Regions from separate parts of the Kutzneria viridogrisea DSM 43870 genome, predicted to be linked through region 2. Evidence: riboswitches for the same ligand, from Rfam matches in the RefSeq annotation. Region 2 holds a riboswitch; each other region holds the start of a gene.
What was found. Region 2 has a riboswitch for S-adenosylmethionine ahead of thrC (threonine synthase). Riboswitches for the same ligand answer to the same signal wherever they lie in the genome.
Positions count from the first base shown of each region.

Region 1: it holds a riboswitch for S-adenosylmethionine, as region 2 does, so the genes downstream of both, KALB_RS34855 (aminotransferase class V-fold PLP-dependent enzyme) here and thrC (threonine synthase) in region 2, are expected to answer to the same signal.
Region 3: it holds a riboswitch for S-adenosylmethionine, as region 2 does, so the genes downstream of both, KALB_RS03880 (methionine ABC transporter ATP-binding protein) here and thrC (threonine synthase) in region 2, are expected to answer to the same signal.

Region 1 is NZ_CP007155.1:8,041,654-8,045,921, forward strand. Features, by position in the region: gene lspA (signal peptidase II) at 1-124, opposite strand, end outside; gene KALB_RS34855 (aminotransferase class V-fold PLP-dependent enzyme) at 150-1,493, opposite strand; SAM riboswitch class IV at 1,524-1,639, opposite strand; gene KALB_RS34860 (hypothetical protein) at 1,815-2,090, shown strand; gene KALB_RS34865 (potassium/proton antiporter) at 2,318-3,796, opposite strand; gene KALB_RS34870 (DUF167 domain-containing protein) at 3,905-4,180, opposite strand; gene KALB_RS34875 (TetR/AcrR family transcriptional regulator) at 4,177-4,268, opposite strand, start outside.
Region 2 is NZ_CP007155.1:1,794,875-1,799,142, reverse strand. Features, by position in the region: gene rpsT (30S ribosomal protein S20) at 44-307, shown strand; gene holA (DNA polymerase III subunit delta) at 371-1,351, opposite strand; SAM riboswitch class I at 1,455-1,560, shown strand; gene thrC (threonine synthase) at 1,571-2,842, shown strand; gene KALB_RS08050 (sensor histidine kinase) at 3,158-4,268, shown strand, end outside.
Region 3 is NZ_CP007155.1:802,455-806,722, reverse strand. Features, by position in the region: gene KALB_RS03885 (methionine ABC transporter permease) at 1-494, opposite strand, end outside; gene KALB_RS03880 (methionine ABC transporter ATP-binding protein) at 568-1,578, opposite strand; SAM riboswitch class I at 1,802-1,892, opposite strand; gene rsmA (16S rRNA (adenine(1518)-N(6)/adenine(1519)-N(6))-dimethyltransferase RsmA) at 2,216-3,070, opposite strand; gene KALB_RS50030 (resuscitation-promoting factor) at 3,087-4,268, opposite strand, start outside.

The sequences.
Region 1 (4,268 bases), 3.6 Mb from region 2:
CCACGACCGTCTTGGTCACGACGTCGAGCAGCAGTGCGACGACCGCGGCGGCGGCCAGCAGCCCGATCCGGCGCGGCAGGATGGCCTGCCCGGCAGCCGGTTCGGTGTTGGGCTCGGTACTCACCCGGCCATTGTCCCCCGAGCCCCGCTCAGCCCGCGACGAAGGGCGGCAACGGGCGCTGGTCGTCCACCGGCACCCACCGGCCGTCCACCTGGTGGTAGGCGGCGCGCGGCCCCTCGGCGACCAGCCTGCGCAGCGCGCCGACCAGCCGGTCCACGTGCTCGGCGGTGCTGCCCAGGCCCAGGCTGGCGCGCAGCGCGCGCTGCTCGGTGGACCCGGCTCGGCCCAGCAGCCTGCGGGTCGCGATGTGCGCGCAGAACGCGCCGTCGCGGACGCCGATGCCGTACTCGGCGGACAGCGCCGCGGCGACCAGACCCGCGTCCAGGCCGTCGATGGTGAAGCTGACCACGCCAACCCGGTCGTGCTCGGCGTCGAACAGGCTCAGCTCGTGCAGCCCCGGCACGGTGGCCAGCCCCTCGCGCAGCCGCGCCAGCAGCGTGCGCTCGTGCGCCTCGACCTGGTCCCAGCCGTGCTGGATGAACGTGTCGCAGGCGGCGGCCAGCGCGTGCACGCCGGCCACGTTGGGCGAACCGGCCTCGTGCCGCTCCGGCACCGCGGACCAGGCCACACCCAGGTGGTCGCCCCAGTCCACGACGTTCTTCGTGGCACCTCCGCCGACCAGGTACGGGTCCGCGGCCTGCAACCAGTCGGCCCGCCCGATCAGCGCGCCCGCGCCGAACGGGGCGTAGAGCTTGTGCCCGGACAGCACCACGTAGTCCACGTCCAGGGCCTTGATGTCCACCGGGCGGTGCGGGGCCAGCTGCGCGGCGTCCAGCACGATGCGCGCGCCGTGACGGCGTGCCACCTGGGCCAGCTCGGCCACCGGCCACAGCTCGCCGGTGACGTTGGACGCGCCGGTGACGACCACCAGCCGTGGGCCCTGCGGGCACTCGCGCAGCGCGGCCTCCAGCGCGGGCACGGCGGCACCGGCCGAGTCGGGGGTGCGCACCCGGCGGACGTTCGGCCCGCGCCAGGGCAGCAGCGCCGCGTGGTGCTCGGTGTCGAACAGCACCACGGCGGTGCGCCTGGGCAGGCTGCGCGCCAACAGGTTGAGCGAGTCGGTGGTGTTGCGGGTGAACACGACGGTGTCGGAGGACCGGGCGCCCACGAAGCGGCGCAGCGTGTCGCGGGCCTGCTCGTACACGCGGGTGCTGACCTGGGAGGCCAGGCCCGCGCCGCGGTGCACGCTCGCGTACCAGGGCAGCAGTTCGTTGACGGCGTCGCGGACCCGCTCCAGACAGGGCGCGCTCGCCGCGTGGTCGAGGTTGGCGTAACCGATGCGGTCGCCGGTCACCAGCGGCACGCAGAGCTGGGCGCCGACCACGGCGGGAACGGTGTAGCCGGTGCGGGCCTGCGGGATCGTGGACGTCATGTCAGCCTCCGGGTCATGGACCCGACGAGGGGCCCGCGCTTGCCCGTCGCGTTCTCGCCACGGACCTGGTCCTCACCCGGGGCACCCCACCGCGGTAGGAGGGTTGCCGGCCAGCTAGCCGGGGCTTGTCGCTGGCACTCATGACCTTCGTGTTCGAAGCTAGCCGATGCCTCGGGCCCGGGTCGAGCCCCCGCCCACATGCTGAGAGCCAGCTCACCGACCGGCCCGAATGAGTGATTTCCGGTCCAGACGGGTGATGGACGGGTCTGTCGGCCACCTCGACAGCGCAGACTGCTGCCTTCGAGAGCGGGAGGCGGCACGATGTTCCGGGAGCTCGACGACGAGCTGAACAGGCACCTGGCGAAGCTGGCCAGACTCAGCACCGAGGCCGATCCCGCGCGGGCGGCCCGGGTCGCCCGCGCGGAACTGCCCGGCGTGGCCAAGGCCGTGTCCACGCTGCTGGGCGAGCACTCCCCCGACTCACGTGGCCGCTGCGCCACCTGCCGCCCCGACCACTGGTGGCAGCCCCGCCCGACCTTCCCGTGCGCGGCCTACCTCGCCGTACACCGCGCCCTGTTCGCCGGCACCCTGGGCTGACCACCCGCGTGTCGCACGTTCCGGCACCGCGTGTCGGCGCTTCCCACACCGCGTGTCGGACGCCCCAGCACCGCGTGTCGGACGTCCCGGTACGGCGTGTCGGCGCTTCCCGTACAGGATCCGCAAGACATGAGCGACTCTCGCCTTCCCGCAGCGCGCAACACACCGTACGGGAACGTCCGACACGCGATACCGGAAGCGCCGACACGCGGCGGGGGCGTACGGGGTCAGTCGCCGGGGTCGCCTTTCCAGCGGGCGTAGCGGCCCGCGCGGTCCACGGCGCGGATCCGCCGTTCGGCCCCTTCGCGGGCGGTCTCGGTCGCGATGACCAGGAGCTGGTCCTCCTCCTGCAACCGGGTCGTGGACTTGGGTGTGAACCCGGCGTCCTCGCGCACGATCAGGCTCACCGTGGCGCCGACCGGCAGGCGCAGCTCGGACAGGTACACGCCGTGCAGGCGCGATCCGCGCTGGATGCGCACCTGCAACAGCTCGGCGCCGAGCTGGTCCAGCGGTGCGGCGTCCACCTCGATCTCACGGGGTTGACCGGAACGGACGAGCCCGAGCCAGCGCGCGACCACCGGCAGGGTGGCGCCCTGCACCAGGGTCAGCACCACGACGAGCACGAACACGGCGTCGACGAGCTGTTCCGCCCCGGGCACGCCCTGGGTGAGCGGGATCAGCGCGAGCACGATGGGCACGGCCCCGCGCAGGCCCGACCAGGACAGGAACACCTGCTCGCGCCACTTCACCCGGAACGGCGTGGCGGCGAGCAGCACCGACAGCGGGCGGGCCAGCAGCACGAGCACGGCGCCGGCGACCAGTGCGGGCACCAGCGCGCTGAGCAGCCGCGCCGGGGAGGCGAACAGGCCGAGCAGCACGAACAGTCCGATCTGCGCGAGCCAACCCAGGCCCTCGGCGAAGGACAGGGTGTCCGAGCGGTGCGGGAGCCGGGAGTTGCCCAGGACGAGCCCGGCCACGTAGGTGGCGAGCAGACCCGAGGCGTGCGACAGGTCCCCGGCCGCGTAGGCGAGCACGCACATGGCCACGGCGGCGATCGGGTACAGGCCGGTGGCGGGCAGGGCGGCGCGGCGCAGGGCGAAGGCGCCCAGCCAGCCGACGGCGGCACCGATCAGCGCGCCCGCGCCGAGTTCGTAGACGACCAGCAGCGGGGTGGTCCACCGCACCGGGTCCCCGGAGACGAGCAGCACCACGGCGATGAACACCGGCGCGTCGTTGAGGCCGGACTCCAGCTCCAGCGCGCCCGCCAGGCGCTTGCCAACGCCCACCCCGCGCAGCACGCTGAACACGGCCGCGGCGTCGGTGGAGGACAGCACGGCGCCCCACAGCAGGGCCATCCGCCAGTCCAGGCCGAGTATCAGGTGCAGGCAGGCCCCGGTGACCGCGACGCTCACGGCAACGGCCACTGTGGACAGTGAGATTCCCAGTCCCAGCGCGGACTTCACCCCGGACCATCGGGTGGTGAGGCCACCTTCGGCGAGGATGAGGACCAGAGCGGCGATGCCCAGCGCCTGGGTGAGACCGGCATTGTCGAACTTGATGCCGAGCCCGGCCTCACCGATCAGCAGGCCGAACCCGAGGTAGAGCAACAGTGAGGGCAGACCGACCCGCACTGACACCCGTACGGCGAACACGGAGAGCAAGAGAACCACTGCTCCGATACCCAACGCGATGGAAAGGTCGGCCACCCCACCTCCCGGTTGTCACCCGTTCCGGTGTCTATTGTGCGTTAAGTTGCCAGAAAAGTACTAATCGACCACAGTGGATGTCCATTGTGGACAAACAAGTGTGCCGCTTCAGCCCAACAGGCGGGCAAGCAGGTCCGCCGTGCCCTCGGGGGCCGAGCAGAGCTCGACGACCTTGTCCCTGCCGCGCTCACCAGCGATGATCAACACGTCCTTGCGGCGGACACCGAAGGCCGCGGCCAGCGCGCGGCGCACGGCCTCGTTGGCCTTGCCCTCCACCGCGGGCGCCGACACGGCGACGACCAGCGCGGGACCGCCGGGACCAGCCCAGATGCCGCCCACGGAGTCGCGCTTCGCCCCGGGTTTCACCCGAACGGGGAATCTCACCGGGCGGTCATCATGCGGTAGGCGGCCTCGACGTACTCGCGCCGCCGGTCCCCGGAGGGCACCGCGCTGGGGTCGTTGCTGACGAGCT
Region 2 (4,268 bases):
AGAGCGCGACACCCCGGACAGCAGTGAACTGAGAGGTACGCGCATGGCCAACATCAAGTCGCAGCAGAAGCGGATCAAGACCAACGAGGCCGCCCGCCTGCGCAACAAGGCCGTCAAGTCCAGCGTCAAGACCGCGATCCGCAAGGTTCGCGAGGCCATCGCGGCCGGTGACAAGGACAAGGCCGTCGAGCTGGTCCGTGCCGCCTCGCGCAGCCTGGACAAGGCGGCCAGCAAGGGCGTCATCCACGCCAACCAGGCCGCCAACAAGAAGTCGGCCCTGACCAAGCAGGTCAACGGCCTGGCCTGAGCCAGCAGCGCGAAGGGCCCCGCACCTGGTGTGCGGGGCCCTTCGTCGTTCTCGCCGTTCTCGTTACGGCAGCTCGTGCGCCCGCACGATGCGCAGCACGGCCCGCTCCAGCGCGTACTCCGGATCGGCGGCCATGCCCTTGACCTCGGCGTTGAGCCCGGCCACCACCTGCATGGCCTCGGCCAGCCCGGCCGGGGTCCAGCCCCTGGCCTGCCCCTGCGCCCGCTTGACCTTCCACGGCGGCATGCCCAGGTCACCGGCCATGCGGAACGGGTCGCCCCGCCCCGCCGAGGCCACCTTCGCCACCGTGCGCACGCCCTCGGCCAGCGCGTCGGCCACCAGCACGTGGGCCACCCCCAGCTGCATCGCCCAGCGCAGGGCCTCCAGCGCGCCGGGCAGGTCGCCGACCACGGTCTTGTCGGCCACCGCGAAGCCGGTCACCTCGGCCTTGCCCTGGTGGTAGCGCCGCACCTCGGCCTCGGTGATCCTGCCGTCGGTGTCGGCCACCAGCTGCGCGGCGGCGGCGGCCAGTTCACGCAGGTCCGAGCCCACCGCCTCGACCAGCGCCGCCAGCGCGGCCGGTTCGATCTTGCCGCCGGCCCGGCGCACCTCCTCGCGCACGAACGCGTCCCGGTCACCGGGCTTGGTGATCTTGGCGCACTCCACTACGGCGGCACCGGCCTTGCGCAGGGCGGCGGGCAGCTCCTTGGCCACCTTGCTGCGGCCACCGCCGGTGTGCTGCACCACGAGCACGATGCCGTCCGCGGGCTGCTTGGCGTAGGCGACCACCGCCTCGGCGATCTCCTTGCCCGCCTCCTGCGCGGCCTCCAGCACCACCACCCTGCCCTCGGCGAACAGCGAGGGGCTGAGCAGTTCGGCCAGCTCGGGCGGGGTGAGTTCGGTCACCCGCACCCGGCTCAGATCGGCCTGCGGATCGGCGGCGCGCGCGGTGTCCAGCGCGGCGCGCACGGCCCGCTCGACCAGCAACTCCTCCTCGCCCAGCACGAGTTGCAGCGGATCGGGCGTGACGGCGGGGGCACTCACGCGCCCATCCTGCCACGGTCCTCCCGCATCCTGGACTCGACTGGTCACCGGCCGATCCGGTGCCGTACCGTGACCTGCGAACTGCGGAAGTACAACTGAACACCGCTCATCCAGAGGGGCAGAGGGAACGGCCCGACGAAGCCCCGGCAACCGGCGTCACTCGTGACGTACCGGTGCCAATTCCGACCCACCCGTGGGAAAGATGAGGAGATTTCTCCCATGACGACGACTGTCGACGCCCGCTCCGCCTCGGGCACGTCCACCCTGGACCTCGGCCCCGCCCGCGCGCTGTCCTGCCGGGAGTGCGGCCACCAGATCCCGCTCGCCGCCGAATTCGCCTGTTCGGAGTGTTTCGGCCCGCTCGAGGTCGCCTACGACTTCGGGCGGATCCGCCGCGAGGACATCGAGGCCGGGCCCAAGTCGATCTGGCGCTACCGCGGCCTGCTGCCGGTGCCCACCGACGTGCAGAGCCACCCCAACACCGAGCCGGGCCTGACCAGGCTGGTGCGCGCCGAGCGGCTCGGTGCCGCGCTGGGCCTGCGCAACCTGTGGGTCAAGGACGACACCGGCAACCCCACGCACTCGTTCAAGGACCGCGTGGTCGCCGTCGCGCTGGCCGCGGCCCGCAAGCTGGGCTTCACCGTGCTGGCCTGCCCCTCCACCGGCAACCTGGCCAACGCCGTCGCCGCCGCGGCGGCCCGCGCGGGCTGGGAGTCGGTCGTGCTGATCCCCTCCTCGCTGGAGCGGGCGAAGATCCTCACGACCGCCGTGTACGACGGGGCGCTGATCGCCGTCGAGGGCAACTACGACGACGTGAACCGGCTGGCCACCCAGCTGGCCGCCGAGCACGAGGACTGGGCGTTCGTCAACGTCAACGTGCGGCCGTACTACGCCGAGGGCTCCAAGACCCTGGCCTACGAGGTCGCCGAGCAGCTGGGCTGGCGACTGCCCGGCCAGATCGTGGTGCCGGTGGCCTCCGGCTCGCAGTTGACCAAGGTGGACAAGGGTTTCCGCGAACTGGGCGAGCTGGGTCTGGTGGAGGCCAGCCCCTACAAGGTGTTCGGCGCGCAGGCGACCGGCTGCTCCCCGGTGTCCTCGGCGTACAAGGCGGGCACCGACGTGGTGACCCCGGTCCGCCCCGACACCATCGCGCGCTCGCTGGCGATCGGTGCGCCCGCCGACGGCCCCTACGTGCTGGACACCGTGCGCCGCACCGGTGGCGCCGTGGAGGACGTCACCGACGAAGAGGTGGTCGCGGGCATCCGGCTGCTGGCCAGGACCGAGGGCATCTTCGCCGAGACCGCGGGCGGGGTCACCGTGGCCACCGCCAAGAAGCTGGCCGAGAGCGGCAAGCTGGACCCCGACGCGGAGACCGTGCTGCTGATCACCGGCGACGGTCTGAAGACCCTGGACGCCGTGGCCGACCAGGTGGGGCCGCGCGCCACCGTGCCGCCCTCGGCCGAGGCCGTGATCGAGGCGCTCGGCCGCTGAGCCGGGTGCCCGCCGTGGACCGGGACGAGGCGTGCCACGGTCCACGGCGGGTCATCCACGCGTCCGGCTGGGGAGCGGGACGCCTGGAAGCGTCGAGGACCGTCCCCCCTCAGACACGACCCTCGGCTTGTCGGGAACAGTCCCCCCTGGTTCGGTTCCCGGCCACCACAGAAACTAGTGAGTCGGGGCCCGCCGGTCGTCCGACCCGGGATTGACCTTCCACCAGGCGTGTACCGCGGCTGCGGTATGCCGAAGTGCGGCGCGGACTGGATGCGGGACCGCTCCCCCTGGCGCTACCGTTCGCTGGTGAGGCCGATGCTGCTCCTGGCGCGATGGGTGCACGCGATCAACCCGGTCGTGCAGGACGTAGTTCTCGCCCTTGTCCTGCTCGCGATCACCATCGGCTACGCCTACAACAGCCACAACCCCGGCTTCGTTGGCTTCGACCCGCTCGCGATCGTGCTGACGTCGCTGACCATCCTTCCCGTCGCCGTGCGCAGGCTGGCCCCGGTGAGCAGCATGGCCGTGGTCGGGCTGGCCATGCTCGCCTGCTCCTTCAGCGGCTACATCGACGCGCTCGTCGACGTCGGCCTGCTGCTCACGATGTACACCGTGGCCGCCCAGTGCGCGCCCCGGCGGGCCAAGATCTGCGCGGCTTCCTCCTTCCTCGTGCTGATCCTGGTCGCCTCACAGGTGACCAGCTTCCACGTGCTCGCCGACGTGCTGATCGCCGCCGTGCTCACCACCGCCGCCTACGCGTTCGGCTGGGGCAGGCGCAAGCTCACCGAGCGCAACGAGCAGCTGGCCCTGCTCACCGAGCAACTGCGCCACGAGCACGAGGACCGCGCTGCGCGCGCCGTCACCGAGGAGCGGGTGCGCATCGCCCGCGAACTGCACGACGTGGTGGCACACCACATGTCGGTGGTCAGCGTGCAGGCCGGGCTGGCCCGCTACGTGTTCGAGTCCGACCCGGTCACCGCACGCGCCGCCCTGGGCACCATCGCCGACACCAGCAGTGAGGCGCTCACCGAGATGCGGCGACTGCTCAACGTGCTGAGGGTCGGCGCGGACGAGGGCGGTGACTACGCACCCGCGCCGGGGCTGGGCAGGCTCACCGAACTCGCCGAGCGGGTCCGCGCCGCAGGCGTGCCCGTGGAGGTGCGCACCTTCGGTGCAGCGCGCCCGCTGCCACCCGGCCTGGACCAGTGCGCCTACCGCGTGGTGCAGGAGTCGCTGACCAACGTGCTCAAGCACGCGCGGCCCGCCAGGGCCTCGGTGGACCTGGACTACGGTCGCACCGAGTTCACCCTGCGGGTGCGGGACGACGGAGCAGTGCGGGCCCCCGACGCGGCCGGGGAACAGCGCGGACAGGGCATCGCCGGGATGCTGGAACGCGCCAAGCTCTACGGTGGCAAGCTGAGCGCGG
Region 3 (4,268 bases), 990 kb from region 2:
CCGACGAGGGTGACCGCGGTGACGCCGACGGCGGAGACCAGTGCGGGGGCGGACTCACCGAGCAGCACGCTGCGCACGATGCGCAGCCTGCTCGCCCCGGTGGTGACGGCGGCCTCCACCACCGTCGCGTCCACCTCCCGCAGGGCCGACTGCACCAGCCTGCCCAGGAAGGGCACGGCGCCGATGGCCAGTGGCACGATCGCCGCGGTCGGCCCGATCGAGGTGCTCAGCAGTGGTCGCGTGACGATCTGTTGCAGCAACACGATGAGCACGATGAACGGCACGGACCGGCCGAAGTCCGCCACGACGCCCAGGATCCGGTGCAGCACCGGCAGGGGCCGCAGCCCGTTGGGCGCCGAGACGTGCAGCAGCACGCCGAGCGGGATTCCGAACAGCGTGGCGAACACGGTCGCCACGGAGATCATGTAGAGGGTCTGGCCGAAAGCTGGCTGAAGCAGATCAAGCACTTCTGACCACGGAGTGGTCGGTCTCACGCTGCCACCTCGCTGCCGCTCGGCGGCGGCGTTCGCCCAGTCCCTGTACCCAACGGTGAGTTCGCAAGCTCACTCACGCAGCAACTCCCTGTGGTCCCTTGGGTGTCCGCCGCACAACAGCACCGGCCTCGGAGATCCACTCCAGGGCCGAGTCGGCCCGTTCCCCGTTGATGCCAACGCGGAACCGTGCGACCGGGGTCTCCCCCAGCCGGGTCAGGCCACCGCCGAGCACGGCGAGCTCGACGCCGAAGCGGTTGGACGCCTCGGGCAGCAGCGCGCCCACGGCGGCGAAACCGACCAGCACCACGTCGGCGACGCGGTCGTGCGTGCCGATCAGTCCTTCGCCCTGGTCCAGCCCGGGCAGCAGCGTGGCGGCGGTCCTGCTGTCCGCGTCGGAGACCAGGTCGAGCACCTTGCCGTGCTCGACGACCTTGCCGTCCTCCAGCACCGCGACGTCGTCGCAGATCCGGCGCACCACAGCCATGTCGTGCGTGACGACCAGGACCGTGACGCCGAGTTCGGCGCGGGCGCGGTCCAGCACGGTCAGCACCGAGCCGGTGGTCTCCGGGTCCAGAGCCGAGGTGGGCTCATCTGCCAGCAGCACGGCGGGGTTGGCCGCCAGCGCCCTGGCCACGGCCACCCGCTGGCGCTGTCCGCCGGAGAGCTGGTCGGGGTAGGAGGCCGCCTTGTCAGTCAGGCCAACGAGATCGAGCAGCTCGCCGACGCGCTTGCGCCGGACCGGGCCGTCCACACCGGCGCTTTCCAGTGGCAGCGCGATGTTCCCAGCAGCGGTGCGCTGACGCAGCAGCGAATCCCCTTGCGGGACAACGCCGATCTGCCTGCGCGCGGCACGCAGCCTGCTGCCGTCCAGCGAGACGAGGTCCGTGCCGTCGACTCGGATGGCCCCGCTGTCGGGGCGCTCCAGCAGTGCGATGCAGCGGGCGAGGGTCGACTTGCCTGCCCCGCTGGGGCCGACGACGCCGCACACAGAACCGGCCTGGACTTCCAGGCTGACCCCGTTGAGGGCGCGGACCGAACCCGCACGGGAGGAGAAGGACTTGACCAGGTTGTCGACTGTAATCACGATTGCTCCACAGCACGCGTGGCAGCGCACACCGACTAGCGGCGCCACTGTCCGAAGAGGACCGTCCTAACGGGACGAAGAAGACGTTCGAGTGAACTGACCGGGAAACGAGAGTTCGTCAGCCGTCGAGTCGACAGGCACTGACCGTACGACGGCACTGGTCGACTACTCGGCGGCGGGTCAGCGTGCGTGCCGCACACAGTCGCGTGAGGTCCATAGAAATCCTCCATCGGTCCTGGCGGTAGCACCTGCCCGCGAACGGGTGGTTGCTGCGGCGTCGTCGATCCAGGTCTCTCGGCCGCTCGGGATGGATGCACCAAGAGTAGACCCGACGCAACTGGAAGAAATCAAGCTACCGACACGAAGTTCCCCGGATCGTTCGGCAAATCACACTGCCGCCCGTGGATTGATCGCTACTTTGCGTACACAACAAACGGTTCCACGGCGTCGGGAGTTGTCCACAGGTACCCGAGTTGTCCACAGGCGGGTCCAGTTCAAGATCAACTAGGGGGTGCGGGCGGTAGACTGGAGCTGGGCACGCCCCCCAGGGAGTGGCGGGGGATGGACTAGTCCCCAGCAACGAGGGAACAGACCGGCCAGGTCCCGTGTTGCACGGGGTGTGGACGAGGTCAGGGGCTCAGCGGTCGGCGAGTTCGGCGATGCGCGCGAACTCGGTGATGCCGAGCTGCTCACCCCGGGTGGACGGGTCCACCCCGGCGGCGACCAGCAGTTCGGCGGCACGGTCGGCGGATCCGGCCCAGGTGGCCAGGGCGGCGCGCAGGGTCTTGCGGCGCTGTGCGAAAGCGGCGTCGACCAGCGCGAACAGCGATTCGCGGCGGACACCGGCCGGGGGTTCGCGGCGGGTGAAGGCCACCAGCGCGGAGTCCACGTTGGGCACCGGCCAGAACACCGAGCGCGGCACCGGACCGGCCCGGCGGGCATCGGCGTACCAGGCGATCTTCACACTCGGCACGCCGTACACCCGGCTACCAGGACCGGCGGCCATCCGGTCGGCGACCTCGGACTGCACCATCACCAGGCCGGTCCGCAGCGAGGGCAGCTCGGCGAGCAGGTGCAGCACGATCGGCACGGACACGTTGTACGGCAGGTTGGCCACCAGCGCGGTCGGCGCGGACCCGCCCTCGAGGATCTCCTGGGCGCCCACGCGCATCGCGTCGGCCCCGACCACGCGCAGCCGGTCGGCGAACTCGGGGGCCCGCTCGGCGGCGGTGCGGGGCAGCCGTGAGGCGAGCACCGGGTCGATCTCCACGGCGACCACCGAACGGCAGGCCGGCAACAGCCCCAGGGTCAGCGACCCGAGGCCGGGCCCGACCTCCAGTACGACGTCGTCCGCACGGAGACTGGCGGAGCTGACGATGCGGCGCACCGTGTTGGTGTCGTGCACGAAGTTCTGGCCCAGCTTCTTGGTCGGCCGGATGTCCAGTTCCTCGGCCAACGCACGGACCTCAGCGGGCCCCAGCAACTCGTACACGCAGGCGATCTTAGGTTCAGCTGATGCCGAGCTTGCCGGCGCACTCCCACGGCTGGTAGCCGCGAGCCGCACGGACCTTGTTGGCGATCGCGATCTGCTCCTCGCGGCTGGCCAGGTCGGCGCGCGGGGCGTACTGCCCACCACCGTTGGAGGTCCAGGTCCCCATGTCGAACTGGAGGCCGCCGTAGTAGCCGTTGCCGGTGTTGATGTGCCAGTTGCCGGTGGACTCGCACTGGGCGATGCGGTCCCAGACCGCGTCCCCGGCCATCGGCTTGGTGCCGACCTTGATGACCTTCGGCTTCATCGGCGTCAGCACGGTGACGGCGATCTGCTGCTTGTCGGTCTGCTTGCCGTTGTGCATCGTGACCCGGTAGGTCACGTTCTGCTTGCCCGCGGCACCGGGGTCGACGACGGTCTGCTCACCGCGTTCCATCGTCGGGTCGTTGATCTTCTGGACTTCCGGCTGGATGTCCTGCTGCTCCTGCACCACGGTGACGCCGTTGCGGCTGACCGAGACCTCGGCGCCGGTGGCGAGCTTGGTGCTGACGGCGGGGCTGACGTTGTCCTCGCCGCCGAGCGAGACGTTCAGCTCCTTGAGCAGCTCCTGGATGCTGACCGCGTAGGTCTTGAGCTGCTTGGGGGCGTTGCCGCCGTCGCTGAAGGTGATGGTCTTCGCGGTGCGGATGTCCACCGACATGCCGTTCAGCGGGATCTGCGCGCTGGGGTCGGCGGACATCTTGGTGTCGTCGGTCTTGACGCCCAGTTCCTGCAGGGCGGCGCCGACGGTGAGCGCCTTGACCCACTGGCTCTGCTGGACCCCGTCGACGGACAGGTTCATCATCCGGCCGCGCTGCAGCACGATCTTGCCGCCGTCGGCGATCTGCGTGCCCGCCGAGGGCATCAGGGCGTCGTGCGAGCCGGCGGCCAGGCCCTGCTTCTCCAGCACCTCGCCGACGGTCCCGGCGAAGGTGTGCACGGTGACCGGCTGGCCGTCCACGTCCACCGTGACGGCCTTGTCCATGGCCAGCGCGGTGGCGCCGCCACCGGTCAGGCTCACCAGGGTGGCCATGACGGCCGCCTTGATGAACCGGCGCTTCCAGACGGACTGGGTCTTCTCCTCGGTCTTGACCTTGACCTTGCGCTGGGGCTCGGGCACCAGGTTGGTGTCCTCGAGGCCGCGCTCGAGCTCTTCCCAGGT